Regions from separate parts of the Bradyrhizobium sp. WSM471 genome, predicted to be linked through region 2. Evidence: predicted binding sites of a transcription regulator. Region 2 holds the regulator's gene; the other holds the start of a gene.
The links. Region 2 encodes PhoB, which activates phosphate uptake and scavenging genes when phosphate is short. Its sites were predicted from a motif close to TGTCATNNANCTGTCAT; they were not measured.

Region 1 (7,721 bases), 3.8 Mb from region 2:
GATGTTCTACGGGCTCGACTGGATCGCAACCGTGCCGCCCACGGTGCGCTTGACCGCGCAGAAATTCGGACCCGAGCGCGCCAATCTGGTGTTCGGCTGGATCTTTGCCGGCCACCAGCTCGGCGCGGGCACCGCCGCCTTCGGCGCGGGTTTCTCGCGTACGGTCTATCAGAGCTACCTGCCCGCCTTCTTCATCGCCGGCGCGCTCTGCGTGTTCGCCTCGCTGATCGTGCTGACGCTGTCGCGACAACCGAAGCCAAAGCCGCAGGCCGCGATGGCTTAGTACCTGATCGTGGTGGTGACGCCGAAGACTGCGGCGTCACCGATCCGCGCGACACCGCTCGAATCGTTCGGGTCCGGGATGCCGCCCGATGGACGGAACACATATTGGAAGTACGGCGCGACCAGCCAGCCCGGCTTGACATGCGCTTCGTAGATCATCTCGATCAGGGTTTCGTTGCTGCGCACCGGGCTCTGGATGCCGGTGAAGAATTGGGTATCGACGTCGAGATGACGCGCAGTGTTCGAGATCCGCATGTAGGCCGCCGCCACGCCGAAGCGATCGAGCGGTCGACCGGGAACGAAACCGACGAAGCCGATGCCGCCGTCGATATAGAGATCAATCAGGTTGCGGTCCGGCGGGCTGTAGGCGATGCGGCCGAACGCGGTGACACCCGGGATCGAGGCCGACGTGCTGTTGTCCCTGACCTCCGGCGGGCGGTAGAGCACCTGCTCGATGACCGCGAAGATTCCGTAATTGCCGCGAAGCTTCGCCGGAATGCCGCTTCCGCCGGGATCGGCGATCGACTGTCCCTCCGCCGTCAAGCGCTGGCTGTCGAAGGAGCCATAATGCTTCCAGGCACCCGGCGTGACATTGCCGGCGAGCGGACGGCCGCCGATATCGATGGCGTAGTTGAAGCGAACCTGCCCGATCACCCACGGCGGGTCGTTGACGCGAAAGGCGAGACCATGATGGTCGCGAAGCTGCGGATCTGCATCGCCAGGTCCTGACGGATCGCCGTTGAAGACAGCACCGAACGCCGTGATCTGATCCGTCAGCGCGGCCTTGATGCGAATGCCGGGCACCGCGATCGGCGGCGCCGGCCCGCCGGCCGGAAGGTTGGATGCCTTGATCGCCGGCCAGCCGAAGGTGCCGTTGATGAAGAGATCGTCGGTCTGGCTGTCGAAAAACTCGACATCGGCGGCCTGCTGGCCGGCCCTGATGTTCAAGCGGTCGTTGAAGAAGCTCTGCTCGAAATAGGCATTGTAGAGCCGCTGGTCCGGCAGCGCCTCGATTTCGCTGATGGTGGCGAGATTCATGACGTAGTTGCGGCTCAGACCTCGCCCGTAGATCACGAAGGCATTGGCGTAAAAGCGGCCACCGGTCCAACCGACCAGCTTGTCGAGATCGGCATCGACCGACAGATCAAGCCGGCCGAAATGGATGGCGCCGCGCTTAACGCCACCCGACACATTGCCGATGTTGTCGGCGATGTAGGTGGCGCCGAAATTCAGGCCCTTGTCGGCGAGGCCGTCATGCCAGTCGTTGAACCATTTCGGAGCGAGCCACCCCGCCGCGCTTTCGTCCTTGGCGCCGGCGAACGCGCTCGTGCCTGCCACTGTCCAGGCCAGCGCAATGGCAGCCGCATATCGCAGCAAAAATCGATGTGCACTCGCGATCACGGCTGATACCGGCTGGCGTACGCTATTTGAAGATGCCGCTACGCCGCATGAAGAGATAGGCCGCACCGACCGACGAGGCCATCAGGAGCGCCGCCCAGAAAAATCCGCTCTCGACATCGGTCAGCGGCAGGCCCTTGGTGTTCATGCCGAAGATACCGGTGATCAGCGTCGGCGGCAGCAACAGCGAAGTGACGATCGATAGCGTGTGGAGGTGGTTGTTGCTTTGCTCCTCGTTCTTGAAACGCAGCTCCTCCTCGAGCAGGCGGCTGCGTTCGCGCAGCTCGACGATATCGTGGTCAAGGCCGTCCAGCCGCTGCGCCAGCTTGCCGGCCTGGATACGCAGGTCCGGCGACAGGTGGTCGGTGTTCTTCTGGTCGAGGCGATGGAACAGCGTACGCAGGCCGGTGAGCTGGCGATGCAGCCTGACGCAGGTCCGGCGCAGCCGGCCGAGATTGCGGCGCATCTCCGGCTTGGCGTCGTCGGCCAGAATCCGCTCCTCGATCTCGTCGATCTCCTGGCCGAGCTTGTCGGCCATCCTATCAAGCGTGTCGGCGACCTCGTCGACGATCTTTTCGAGGAGATGGGCGACATTGTCGACGCGGTAGCCGCCTTCGAGCACCCGGCGTGTCGCGTCCGCCGAGCACAGCGCCTGATGGCGGCCGCTGATCAGGAGCCGCTCGGTCATGGCGAAGCGCAGGAACGCGGTCTCCTCCGTCGCGCTGCCGATGTCGCGTACGAGGTCGGAGAACACGCCGTAGATGCAGTGATCGATGACGTGAAGCTGCTGGAAGGTGTCGTTGGACAGCAAGAGCTCGCGCGCAAGCGGCGGCAGCTGTGACGCGGCGATCCACGGCCGTGAACGCGTGTCCGTGAGGTTGAAATGCAGCCAGAGCCGGCCGTCGTGACTGAACTCGATCGGCTGGTCGATCGGCAGCGCTTCGGCACCGCCGTCGCTGTGGAGGCGGAACGCCCACACCAGGCCGGGAATGCCAGACACGGAATCCGATATCGCGCTGACACGCTCTGCCGGCTCAGCCATGACCAACCCCAACCGTCAACGAATGCCCCGCTCCGGAAGATGGCTGACGCATCTTCCGGACCCACGCGGGTACTCAATTACGGCATTGTTACAGTTTGATGATGACGCCCTACTCGGCCGCCAACCCGGTCGAGGCCGCCGCCTCGGCTTCCCTGATGTAGTCGTGCACGACGCGGCCGAACGGCAGCGTCAGGTCGGCGATGTAATGATGCGCGCCGAGGCAGCGGCGGACCGGGAAATCAGCGACGGGCGCGTTGACATGCGGCACCAGATGCAGCCGGCCGGGCCCCATCCAGGAGCCCTTCGGCACGATGTCGGTGAGGTTGATCGCGACCAGCTGGCAGACCTCGAGGCGACCGTCGACGCCGGGGATCATCTTCAGATTGATCTGCGTCTTCGACAGCGTGGCGCGGGTGAGATCGCCGTTGCCGGCCATGCTCTCGTGCTTGTAACCCATCGTGCCCATGGCGACGAGCTGGCCGGCATATTCCAGCGTGCCCGTCAGCGTGTCCTTGACGATCTCGAGTTTGGGATGAGCGTATTTCTTGGGAAAGCCCCAGATCTCGCGGCCGGCGGCGATCGGCGGATCATCGTCCAGATACATCTGCGAGACGAAGTTGACCTCCTCGCCGTGCAGGCGCGCGGGGATGACGAGGCCGGATTCGGTGTAGCTGCCAAAGCCGGACGAGTCCGGCATCCTGATCCATTCGTAATGCACGATCGGCTGATCGATCGGCTCCAGCGGCTCAGGCAGGCCGGCGCGGATGAGGTCCGGATCGGTCTCGTAGGTGATGACGAGGAATTCGCGGTTGACGAAGCGATAGGGCCCGGCCGGATAGCTCGGCCCGGCCGCCGGCATCGACGGAAGTCTCAGCAAATCTTCCCTGCGCATCGCTGGTCTCTCCTCTCGTGGCGCTCACGTGATGCCCACCCGGCGGCGTCAGGCGGCGATGCAGAGTGCTAGCCGCCGTCATTGACTGCGATGTGAAGGATTTCCGTCAGCCGCACGACCGCAGCCATTCCCAAGGCGATCATGGTGCATGCAAGCGATGCATCGGCGCCAGAATTGTCATTACGCCGTCACCGCCGGACGCAATCGTTTGGCGAAACAGGGAGCACCGACCATGGACGCCCGCACATATCAGACACATCAGCCTTCTTCACGAGGCTGGCGGCCCGAGCGCTGCGACCGCGTCGCGCTGGTGCTGCAAGGTGGCGGCGCGCTCGGCGCCTATCAGGCCGGCGTCTACCAGGCGCTGCACGAGGCCGGCATCGAGCCCGACTGGGTCTGCGGCGTCTCGATCGGCGCGATCAACTCCGCCATCATCGCCGGCAACAAGCCGGAGAAGCGGCTCGAGGCGCTGCGCATTTTCTGGGAGCGCATCACCAACCGCAAGATCTGGCACTACACGCCTGACGGCGACATCTTTCGCCAGTGGCGCAATCTCACCAGCGCCTGGATGACGTCGGCGATGGGCCAGCCGGGCTTCTTCAGCCCGCATCAAGTCAATCCATGGCTCAGCCCGGTCGGAGCCCGGACCGCCACCAGCTATTACGACACGATGCCGCTGAAGGAGAGCCTGCTCGAACTCGTCGACTTCGACCTCATCAACGAGAAGAAGGTTCGCTTCGCAGTCGGCGCCGTGAACGTGCTCTCCGGCAATTTCATCTATTTCGACAATTCCCATGACGAGATCGAGCCGGAGCACATCATGGCTTCCGGCGCCCTGCCCCCGGCACTGCCGATGGTACGGATCGGCACCGATCATTTCTGGGACGGCGGCATCGTCTCCAATACGCCGCTCCAGCACCTGCTCGACCAGGAGGACGCGCTCAATTCGCTGGTGTTCCAGGTCGACCTGTTCAGCGCGCGGGGCGTGCTGCCGCGCTCGATCCAGGACGTGATGGCCCGCCACAAGGACATCATGTATTCCTCGCGCACCCGCCACAACACCGACGTCTACCGCCGCACCCACAACCTCAAGGTCCTGCTCTACAAGGCCTTGGCGAAGCTGCCCGACGAGCAGCTCTCCGAGGAGGAGCGCAAACTCAAGTCGAGCCTGCGCCACATGCCGGAGATCGCGATCCTGCATCTGATCTACCAGCAGAAGGCCTATGAAGGCGACGCCAAGGACCACGAATTCTCGGGCACCTCGATGCGCGAGCACTGGACCTCCGGCTACGAAGACACCAAGCGCACCCTCAAGCGCCGCGACTGGATCAAGATGCCCGACGAAGGCATGGGGCTGGTGGTGCACGATGTGCACCGGGAGACGGAAAGCGCGTGAGCAACGCGCCCCGCGGGGCGCGCTCAAACAAAAAGTGCGAAAACAACCCCATGCACAGTAGCCGGGGCGTGGCAAATCAATGACTTACGTTTTACCGAAAACGATTTGACTCGTCGGGCAAAACAGGAGCAGGATGTCATCGTCGGGCATCTGCGTCATCATCGTCATCAACCTGCAAAATGGTCTCCGACAGCAGAGCGGCAGCCTTTTGCAGCGGGCCTATGAACCGGTCCAACTCGACGAAGCTGACGCGTGCCACCGGCACGGAGACGCCCAGGCAAGCGATCAGCTCTCGATCCGGGGACAGGATGGGCACGGCACACCCCACCACGCCTTTCACGTACTCTTCGTTCGTTTTGGCCCAGCCGCGCTGCCGCGTCTCTTCGAGCACCTTCATTAGCGCGTGGACATCGACAATCGTCGTTTCAGTGAATTTGATCAGAGCGAGTGCGTGGCACAGCTTCACCCGCGTCCGCTCGGGCAATCCGCTCATGTAGATCTTTCCGGTGGACGTGCAGTGTAGCGGCGCCGCTTCTCCCGGATTGAACTGAAGACCTTGCGGCTCCGAAACGCGAACGCTGTCCACATAGGCGACGGAATTATCGCGCACGACGCCGATCTCGCATTGTTCACCGATTTCTGCCGCGACCGCTCGAAGCACCGCGTGCCGCCGCGCTGTGCGGAAGGCCGCTCCGATCACAGTCGCGGATAGCGTGACGAGTTGATTACCCACAACGTAACGCTTGGTCCCCAACGCCTTCTGAAGCAGTCCGCGGCCTTCAAGATTTCCGATCAACCTGTGCGCCGTTGGAAGAGGCAGCGAGAGAGCCTTGGCGATCTCTGCCGCTGAGACGGCTTTGCGTTGGTCAGCCACATGCCGAACGATCGCGAGGGCGCGGTCCAAGGGTCCATCCCTCTCAACTTGCTTCGTCATTTCCCTACCGGTTGGGATTGGCAGCAAAATACACTGCATCCAATAATTATCATTTTTCGGAATAAAATCTATTGATATTCGACAATTCCATTTGTCCAAATCCGGAAAGCTCATATTCTTGGCGCTGTCGGCGATTGACTAGAACTTGTGCAGCGCGGTCTCGCCGTTTCGAAATGTCGCTTCGTCGCATGGCCGACCGCCAAGTCCGACGGCGCGCTCAACAGGAGATGTGTATGTCTCGTCACTACGACGTGGACGCCGTGAGGAAGGAATTCCCTGCCGTTGAACGGATGGTTTATCTGGACTCGGGATTTCAAACGCCGCTCGCGCGCCCGGTGAGAGCCGCGATCGAGCTCTTCCTTCGCGAGGGCTTCGAGACGGCTGGCCCGAAGAGCGTCTGGCTCGACCGGGTGGAGCAGACCCGCGCCAAGGTCGCTCGCTTTCTCGGCGTGACTGCCGATGAGATCGCCTTCACGAAAAACACGTCGGAAAGCATGAACATCGCGGCAAACGCATTGCCGCTCCAGGCCGGTGACAATGTCCTGATGGTCCACGGCGATCATCCGAACAACGCCTACGCGTTCCTCAATCTGCAACGGAAGGGCGTCGAAATTCGCTTCATTCCGATGACGGATATCGTCGATGCCGACAGCTTTGCTCCCTTCATTGACGACAAGACGCGCGCAATCTCGATGTCGCATGTGACCTTCCATGCCGGTCACCGCTTTGACATCGAGAGCGTCGGCGCGATGTGCGCCAGGAAGAAGCTCTACTTTGTCGTCGATGTGATGCAGGCGATCGGCGTCGTACCTGTTGATGCGAAGGCGATCGGCGCCAGCTTCATCGGCTCCGGCAGCCACAAGGGATTGCTCGTTCCGCAAGGCCTCGGGCTTCTCTATTGGGACAAATCCCTTCGAGAGCTGGAACCGACCTATATGGCGGCCGCGAGCCTCGCCGATATCCCCAGCGACCTCATCGCGTGTCCCGACAAAATGGCGCCCTCTGCGACCGCCAGGCGCTTCGAACTTGGCAATTTCAATCTGCCCGCGATCCATGCTCTGGGTGCTTCCCTCGACATGATCGAGCAGATCGGGGTGCAGAACATCCAGAACCACTGCTTCGACCTCGGCGATCACCTGATCGCGCGCCTGGACGAATTGGACGTCCGCCTGGTTGGCCCGCACGAGCGACAACACCGCGCTCCGCACATCTACGTCATCGCCCTGCCCGCAGCGGACTGGCTCGGGCATTTCGAGGAGAACGGCGTGCGGGTTTCGCCCGAACGTGACGGCATCCGCGTCTCGCTCGGCATGTTCAACACCGCGACGGATATCGATCGCCTGATCGACGTCATTCGCCGGCGAGGGCTCGGACGCCCTTCGGTTGCAGCTTGAATTTGACAAACGATGGGATGACAAAAACCATGAAACAGCTCGTTCAGGTATTGGGACTTCTCCCGGCGCTCTTAGTTAGCAACGCAAGCCCCTCCGCGGCGGCGGATAGCCCGACGCTGGACAAGATCAAATCCAGCGGTTCGATTACGATCGGTCACCGTGAGGCCTCAATACCGTTCTCGTACCTCGGGCCCGACCAGAAGCCCGTCGGTTTCTCGCTCGATCTCTGCGCGGCGATCGTCGATCGCGTCAAGGAGGAGCTGAGATTGCCCAATCTCAAGGTCAGTTTCACCCCGGTGAACTCGTCGAACCGGATACCGCTGATCCAGAGCGGGACCGTCGACATCGAATGCGGCGGCACCGCGAATGACAAGAAGCGGCAG
Region 2 (7,721 bases):
GGCGCTCCGTTCTGGACAACGCTACGCGTTGCCAGAAGCTGCGCTTGTCCGGGACGACGATCATATGTGAGGTGGCCGCCGGGATTCCAGCGAGATCACTTCACCTCGTCGAAGCACCAGGCCAGAATGCCCTTCTGCGCGTGCAGGCGGTTTTCGGCCTCGTCGAACACGACGGATTGCGGACCGTCGATCACCTCGTCGGTGACCTCCTCGCCGCGATGGGCGGGCAGGCAGTGCATGAACAGCGCATCGGGCTTGGCCAGCGACATCAGCTGGGCATTGACCTGATAGGGCTTGAGCACGTTATGGCGGTGCTCGCCTTCCTTGTCGCCCATCGACACCCAGGTGTCGGTCACGACACAATCGGCGCCGCGCACGGCGGCTTCGGCATCCGTGCCGAGCATGATCGGCGCGCCGGTCGCCTTGATGAAGTCGCGCATCGCTTTTTTCGGCGCGAGCTCCGGAGGCGTCGCGACATTGAGCTGGAACTTGAAGCGCTCGGCGGCGTGCGCCCAGGAGGCGAGCACGTTATTGTCGTCGCCGGTCCAGGCCACGGTCTTGCCCTCGATCGGGCCGCGATGTTCCTCGTAGGTCATGAGGTCCGCCATCACCTGGCAGGGATGCGAGCGCCGCGTCAGGCCGTTGATGACGGGGACGGTAGCGTTCGCAGCGAGCTCCAGCAGCGCATCGTGATTGAGGATGCGGATCATGATGGCATCGACGTAGCGCGACAGCACGCGCGCGGTGTCGGCGATGGTCTCGCCGCGACCGAGCTGCATCTCGGCGCCGGTGAGCATGATGGGCTCGCCGCCGAGCTGGCGCATGGCGACATCGAAAGACACCCGCGTCCGCGTCGAGGGGCGCTCGAAGATCATCGCCAGGGTCTTGCCTTCGAGCGGCCTGACCGGCTGATGCGCCTTCTGCTTCGCCTTCATCGCGGAGGACGCGGCCAGCATGCGCTTGAGCTCCGACAGCGGCAGCTCGTTGATATCGAGAAAGTGCTTCGGTGTTTTCTTGGGTGCTTTATCGGGCGACTTGCTCATCAGCTTGCCGCCCGCTTGTTGCCGGACAACGCGGTGCAGGCGCGCTCGAGCCGCCCGACGCTGTCCTCGATCTCGGCTTCGGTGACGATCAAAGGCGGCAGGAAACGCACGACATTGTCGCCGGCACCGACGGTGAGCAGCTTTTGGTCGCGCAAGGCGGCAACGAGATCGCCGGAAGGCACCACGGCCTTGATGCCGATCAGGAGGCCCTCGCCGCGCACTTCGCTGACGACATCGCTATGACGGTCGATCACGGAGGCGAGCTTCTGCTTCAGCAGCAGCGACATCCTCTGCACGTGGTCGAAGAATCCGGGCTTGAGCATGACGTCGAGCACGGCGTTCGCAGCGGCGATCGCGAGCGGATTGCCGCCGAAGGTCGAGCCGTGCGAGCCCGGCGTCATGCCGGACGCCGCTTCCGCGGTCGCAAGGCAGGCGCCGATCGGAAAGCCGCCACCGAGCGCCTTGGCCAGCGACATCACGTCGGGTTCGACGCCAAGGCGGCGGTACGCGAACAGATCGCCGGTGCGGCCCATGCCGGTCTGCACCTCGTCGAAGGCGAGCAACAAACCCTTCTCGTCGCAGAGCTGGCGCAACGCCCTCAAGAAGGCGGGCGTTGCCGAACGCACACCGCCTTCGCCCTGGATCGGCTCGATCAGGATGCCGGCGGTCTGCGGACCGATCGCCTTTTTCACCGCGTCGAGATCGCCATGCGCAACCTGGTCGAAGCCCTCCATCGGAGGGCCGAAACCTTCGAGATATTTTGCCGAACCCGTCGCGGCCAGCGTCGCCAGCGTGCGGCCGTGGAAGGCGCCTTCGAAGGTGATCATGCGATAGCGGTCTGGATGGCCCTTTGCCGCGTGATAGCGGCGCACGACCTTGATCACGCATTCCAGCGCTTCGGCGCCGGAATTGCAGAAGAACACGAAGTCCGCGAAACTTTCATTGCACAGGCGCGCGGCGAGCTTTTCGCCGTCCGGGCTCTGGAACAGGTTCGACATGTGCCAGAGCTTCGTGGCCTGCTCCTGCAACGCCGCGACCAGCGCCGGATGGGCATGGCCAAGCGCATTCACCGCCACCCCGGAGGTGAAATCGAGATAGCGCTCGCCGTTGGTCGCGATCAGCCAGCAGCCTTCGCCACGCTCGAAACCGAGGTCGGACCTGGCGAAAACGGGGAGCAAATGCGGCGCTGCGCTGTTAGTCATGACGGTCACTTGAATGTTGCGGACGGCGTGAGCGTGCATTGCGCAACGCACCATCGACCGGCCCGGAAAACGAAACGTGCCGCCTCTTGAGGGCGGCACGCACGACTATCTTAGGCCTGGTGAAACGGGTGTCAATGCCGCCCGGAAAGCCTCGCGAAACGCTGAATCCGTAGTCTTGCGGTGCCGATTTTGCGGGATTTAGCCACGGAACATGTGGAAGCGAGTCGGCGGACTCTTGCGCGGGAGTCACGCCATATTGTAGCGTTTGGATTGTCAGATACGACATCTCGTGCAGTGGTTCTGATCTTTAAGTCCTTATGTACCGGCGTAAACGTTCGGGCGTTCAAGACGCGCCCGGCGAGCCTTAAGGGATTCTGGCGGCACGGGTTTTTGAAGGCTTAGGCATTCGCTGCGAGGCCCCAGGATGGCTGGCGCGCAGCGAGGGAAAGGGTGCAATGACGGTTTTGACCTGGTCCGATGATCGCGTCGAGCAGCTGAAAAAGCTCTGGGAGGCCGGACTTTCGGCCAGCCAGATCGCGGCGGAGCTCGGCAATGTGACCCGCAATGCCGTGATCGGCAAAGTGCACAGGCTCGGCCTTTCGGGCCGCGCCAAGAGCCCATCATCGGCAGCGCCGCGGCCGCGCAAGGCGCGCCCCGCGCAGCACATGATGCGGGTGAGCCGCCCGATCTCGCGCGGCAACACCGCGCTGGCGCAGGCGTTTGAGGTCGAGGCGGAGCCGGATCCGGTCACCTACGACAACGTGGTGCCAATGAGCCAGCGGCTGTCGCTGCTGGAATTGAACGAGGCGACCTGCCACTGGCCGGTCGGCGATCCCTCCAGCCCGGACTTCTTCTTCTGCGGTGGAAGGGCGCTGTCCGGCCTGCCCTATTGCGCCCAGCACTCGCGCGTCGCGTACCAGCCGGCGTCGGATCGGCGCCGCGCACCGGTGAAGCCGGGTCCGCGCTAATCACGGCAAGTCGTCGCGCGAAGACAGTTCAATTGGAGTGTCGTCCTGGCGAAAGCCAGGACCATACTCCGAGCACGCAGTTGTTGCGCGAAAGGGGTCACTCCGAGTCTTCGCCAAACCACTCCCTGTGGTTATGGGTCCCGGATCAGCGCTCGCTTCGCTCGCTTGTCCGGGATGACGGCTGAGAACCTCAAGCCTGCAACCCTACACCTGCTCCGCCTTCGCGAAGCGATCATCCAGCGCGTAGCCGGCGCCGCGGACGGTGCGGATCGGGTCCTGCTCGCGGCCGAGATTGAGCAGCTTGCGCAGGCGGCCGATATGCACGTCGACGGTCCGCTCGTCGATATAGATGTCGCGGCCCCAGACGCTGTCGAGCAGCTGCTCGCGCGAGAACACCCGCCCCGGGTGCTCCAGGAAGAACTCCAGCAGGCGATATTCGGTCGGACCGAGATCGATCGGCCGGCCCGAGCGCGCCACGCGGCGCTTGTCGCGGTCGAGCTCGATGTCGCCAAAAGCAAGGACGGTGGCGAGCCGCTCGGGGCTTGCGCGCCGCAGCAGGCCCTTCACGCGCGCCAGCAGCTCCGGCACCGAGAACGGCTTGACGATGTAATCGTCGGCGCCGGTCGCAAGACCCCGCACCCGCTCGCTCTCCTCGCCGCGCGCGGTGAGCATGATGATCGGGAGCTGCTTGGTCTCGGGACGGGTGCGAAGCCGCCGGCACAATTCGATGCCTGACAGGCCCGGCAGCATCCAGTCGAGCACGATCAGATCGGGAATGTGCTCCTTGAGACGGGTGTCGGCGTCGTCGCCGCGCATCACCGTCTCGACGTCATAGCCGTCGCCTTCGAGGTTGTAGCGGAGAAGCTCGGTCAGGGCTTCCTCGTCCTCAACCACCATAATGCGTGCGCCCATCGGGTCGTCGCTCCTTAAGTGTTCGGTACCGTGTTGGCGAAGGTCGTCATGTCGCCCTTCGGCCGCTTGTCGGTGATCGCCTGGCCCTCGATCATGTAGAACACGGTCTCGGCGATGTTGGTGGCGTGGTCGCCGATCCGCTCGATGTTCTTGGCGCAGAACATCAGGTGAATACAGAACGAGATGTTGCGCGGATCCTCCATCATGTAGGTGAGGAGCTCGCGGAACAGCGAGGTGCAGATGGCGTCGACTTCCTCGTCGCCCTTCCACACCGCCATCGCCGCCGGCAGATCATGCGCGGCATAGGCGTCCAGCACCGACTTGACCTGCTGCTGCACGAGGTCGGTCATGTGCTCGAGGCCGCGGAACAGCTTGAGCGGATGGAAGTCCGTCTCCAGCGCCGCGACGCGCTTGCCCATGTTCTTGGCGAGGTCGCCGATGCGCTCGAGATCGGTCGCGACGCGCATGGCGCCGACGATCTCGCGCAGATCGACCGCCATCGGCTGGCGGCGGGCGATGGTGAGCACCGCGCGCTCCTCGATGCGCTTCTGCAGCGCGTCGAGCTCGGTGTCGGTGGCGACGACGCGCTGCCCGAGCGGGACGTCGCGGCGGATCAGTGCGTCGACGGACTCGACGATCATGCGTTCGGCGATCCCGCCCATCTCCGCAACCAGGCGGGTGAGTTCCTGGAGGTCGGTGTCGAAAGCCTTTGCGGTATGTTCGGAAGCCATGTCGCGTCTCCTAGCCGAACCGGCCGGTGATGTAATCCTGCGTGCGCCGGTCGGTCGGCGACGTGAAGATCTTGCTGGTATCGTCGAACTCGATCAGCTCGCCGAGATACATGAAGGCGGTCTTGTCGGAGACGCGCGCCGCCTGCTGCATGTTATGGGTGACGATCGCGATCGTGTAGTCCTCGGACAGCTCCTGGATCAGCTCCTCGACCTTGGCGGTCGAGATCGGGTCGAGCGCCGAACAGGGTTCGTCGAACAGGATCACCTCGGGCCGCACCGCGACGGTGCGGGCGATGCAGAGGCGCTGCTGCTGGCCGCCGGAGAGCGACAGACCGGAGGCGTTGAGCTTGTCCTTGACCTCGTTCCACAGTGCGCCGCCGCGCAGCGCCTTCTCGACGCGGCCGTCCATCTCGGACTTCGATATCTTCTCATAGAGACGGATGCCGAACGCGATGTTCTCGTAGATCGTCATCGGGAACGGCGTCGGCTTCTGGAACACCATGCCGACGCGGGCGCGCAGCAGATTGAGGTCCAGCTTGCCGTCGAGGATATTGGTCTGGTCGAGCATGAGCTGACCGGTGGCGCGCTGGCCTGGATAAAGGTCGTACATCCGGTTGAAGATGCGCAGCAGGGTCGACTTGCCGCAGCCCGACGGACCGATGAACGCCGTGACGCGATTGGCGCCGAGCGTCAGGTTGATGTTCTTCAGCGCGTGGTGCTCGCCGTAATAGAAGTTCAGGTTGCGCACCGTCACCTTCGGAGGCGCCTCCGGCAGCGCCGCCGTCTGCGGCAGACCCCCGGCCGCGCTCATCGACGATAATGAAAGATCACTCATTTTGCGGTCCTCTCGGCGCCAAGGATGCGCGCGCCAATATTCAGGGCAAGAACGGTCAGGGTGATGAGCAGCGCACCGCTCCAGGCCAGCTGCTTCCAGTAGGCATAGGGGCTCTGCACGAAGTTGTTGATGGTGACAGGCAGGTTCGCCATCGTCTTGTTCAGGCCGAGGCTGAAGAACTGGTTCGACAGCGCGGTGAACAGCAACGGCGCGGTTTCACCGGCGACGCGGGCGGTCGCGAGCAGCACGCCGGTGATGAGGCCGGAGCGCGCGGCGCGATAAGCGATCCGCTTGATCACCAGCGAACGCGGCAGGCCGAGCGCCGAGGCCGCCTCGCGCAATGCGTTCGGCACCAGCAGCAGCATGTCCTCGGTCGTGCGCAGCACCACCGGGATCACGATGACCGCGAGCGCGAGTGAGCCCGCGATCGCGGAGAAGCCGCGCATCGGCACCACCACCGCGCCGTAGATGAACAGGCCGATGATGATCGAGGGCGCCGAGAGCAGGATGTCGTTGATGAAGCGGATCACCGAGGTCAGCTTGTCGTTGCGGCCGTATTCGGCGAGGTAGGTGCCGGCAAACATGCCGAGCGGCGCGCCGATGCCGACGCCGATCACGGTCATGATCAGCGAGCCGACGATGGCGTTGAGCAGGCCGCCCTCGTTCGATCCCGGTGGCGGCGTGTTCTCGGTGAACAGCTGGACATTGAGTCCCGCCAATCCGTTGTAGAGCAGCGTGATCAGGATCAGCGCGAGCCAGGTGACGCCGAAGGCAGTTGCGGCGATGCAGAGTCCGCGAACCACGATGTCCTTGCGGCGGCGGCGTGAATAAATCGGGTTCATGGCGCTAGTTCCCCGCCTTCTTTTCCAGCCGCATCAGCATCAGCCGCGCCGCCGCGAGCACGAAGAACGTCAGCACGAACAGCAGCAGGCCGAGCAGGATCAGGCCGGACTGGTGCAGGCCGTCGCTCTCGGCGAACTCGGATGCGATCGCCGCCGAGATCGTGGTGCCGGGGGCGAAGATCGACGAGGAGATCCGGAACGAGTTACCGATGATGAAGGTCACTGCCATGGTCTCGCCGAGCGCACGGCCCAGCGCCAGCATGACGCCGCCGATGACGCCGACGCGGGTGTAGGGGATCACCACGCTGCGGACCACTTCCCAGGTGGTGCAGCCGACGCCATAGGCGGCTTCCTTCAGCACCGGCGGCACCGTCTTGAACACGTCGACCGAGATCGAGGTGATGAAGGGCAGCACCATGATGGCGAGGATCAGCGCGGCATTGAACAGGCTGAGATAGGACGGGGGACCCGCGAAGATCGCGCCCAGCACGGGCACGCCGTCGAAGATCTTGATCATGAAGGGCTGGAACGTGTTGGCGAGGAACGGACCCAACACGAAGAAGCCCCACATGCCGTAGATGATCGAAGGGATGCCGGCGAGCAGCTCGATCGCCATGCCGATCGGGCGGCGCAGCCATTGCGGGCAGAGCTCGGTGAGGAAGATCGCAATGCCGAGACCCACGGGAATGGCGATCAGCATCGCGATGAAGGACGTGACGAGCGTGCCGTACATCGGGCCGAGCGCGCCGAGCACCGGCGGATCGGCGGAGGGCGCCCAGCGCTGCGTCCACAGGAACGAGACCCCGAATTCCTTCATCGCCGGGAAGGCGCCGACGATCAGCGAAATGATGATGCCGCCGAGGATCAGAAGCACCGAGATCGCGGAGAGCCGCGTGATCCAGTAGAAGGTGACGTCGCCGAGCTTGAACGCGCTCAATGCCTTGGCGCGATCGTACGGTCCGGCGTCGTCGATTACATCGCTCTGAACGGCCATCTCTGCCACGCCGGTCCCCTGTACTAAAATATTATACGTTTTTTGTTGGTCCGTGCCCCGGATGCGGCGCAGCGCATCCGGGGCACGAGCGTCGCGAACCTAGCTCTTGATTTCGGCAGCCCAGGTCTTCTCGATCAGCTGAACGACCGGGTCCGGCATCGGGATGTAGTCGAGCTCTTCAGCCGCCTTGTCGC

Region 1: the regulator PhoB is predicted to act here: its motif matches at 3,790-3,806, upstream of BRA471DRAFT_RS16470 (acetoacetate decarboxylase).

Annotation. Positions count from the first base shown of each region.
Region 1 is NZ_CM001442.1:3,760,304-3,768,024, reverse strand. Features, by position in the region: gene BRA471DRAFT_RS16485 (MFS transporter) at 1-283, shown strand, start outside; gene BRA471DRAFT_RS16480 (carbohydrate porin) at 280-1,683, opposite strand; gene BRA471DRAFT_RS16475 (transporter) at 1,706-2,722, opposite strand; gene BRA471DRAFT_RS16470 (acetoacetate decarboxylase) at 2,832-3,614, opposite strand; gene BRA471DRAFT_RS16465 (patatin-like phospholipase family protein) at 3,847-5,010, shown strand; gene BRA471DRAFT_RS16460 (IclR family transcriptional regulator) at 5,147-5,944, opposite strand; gene BRA471DRAFT_RS16455 (aminotransferase class V-fold PLP-dependent enzyme) at 6,178-7,338, shown strand; gene BRA471DRAFT_RS16450 (amino acid ABC transporter substrate-binding protein) at 7,368-7,721, shown strand, end outside.
Region 2 is NZ_CM001442.1:7,513,631-7,521,351, forward strand. Features, by position in the region: gene argF (ornithine carbamoyltransferase) at 96-1,043, opposite strand; gene BRA471DRAFT_RS34405 (aspartate aminotransferase family protein) at 1,043-2,245, opposite strand; gene BRA471DRAFT_RS34410 (GcrA family cell cycle regulator) at 2,701-3,213, shown strand; gene phoB (phosphate regulon transcriptional regulator PhoB) at 3,418-4,125, opposite strand; gene phoU (phosphate signaling complex protein PhoU) at 4,140-4,856, opposite strand; gene pstB (phosphate ABC transporter ATP-binding protein PstB) at 4,867-5,691, opposite strand; gene pstA (phosphate ABC transporter permease PstA) at 5,688-6,533, opposite strand; gene pstC (phosphate ABC transporter permease subunit PstC) at 6,538-7,527, opposite strand; gene pstS (phosphate ABC transporter substrate-binding protein PstS) at 7,627-7,721, opposite strand, start outside.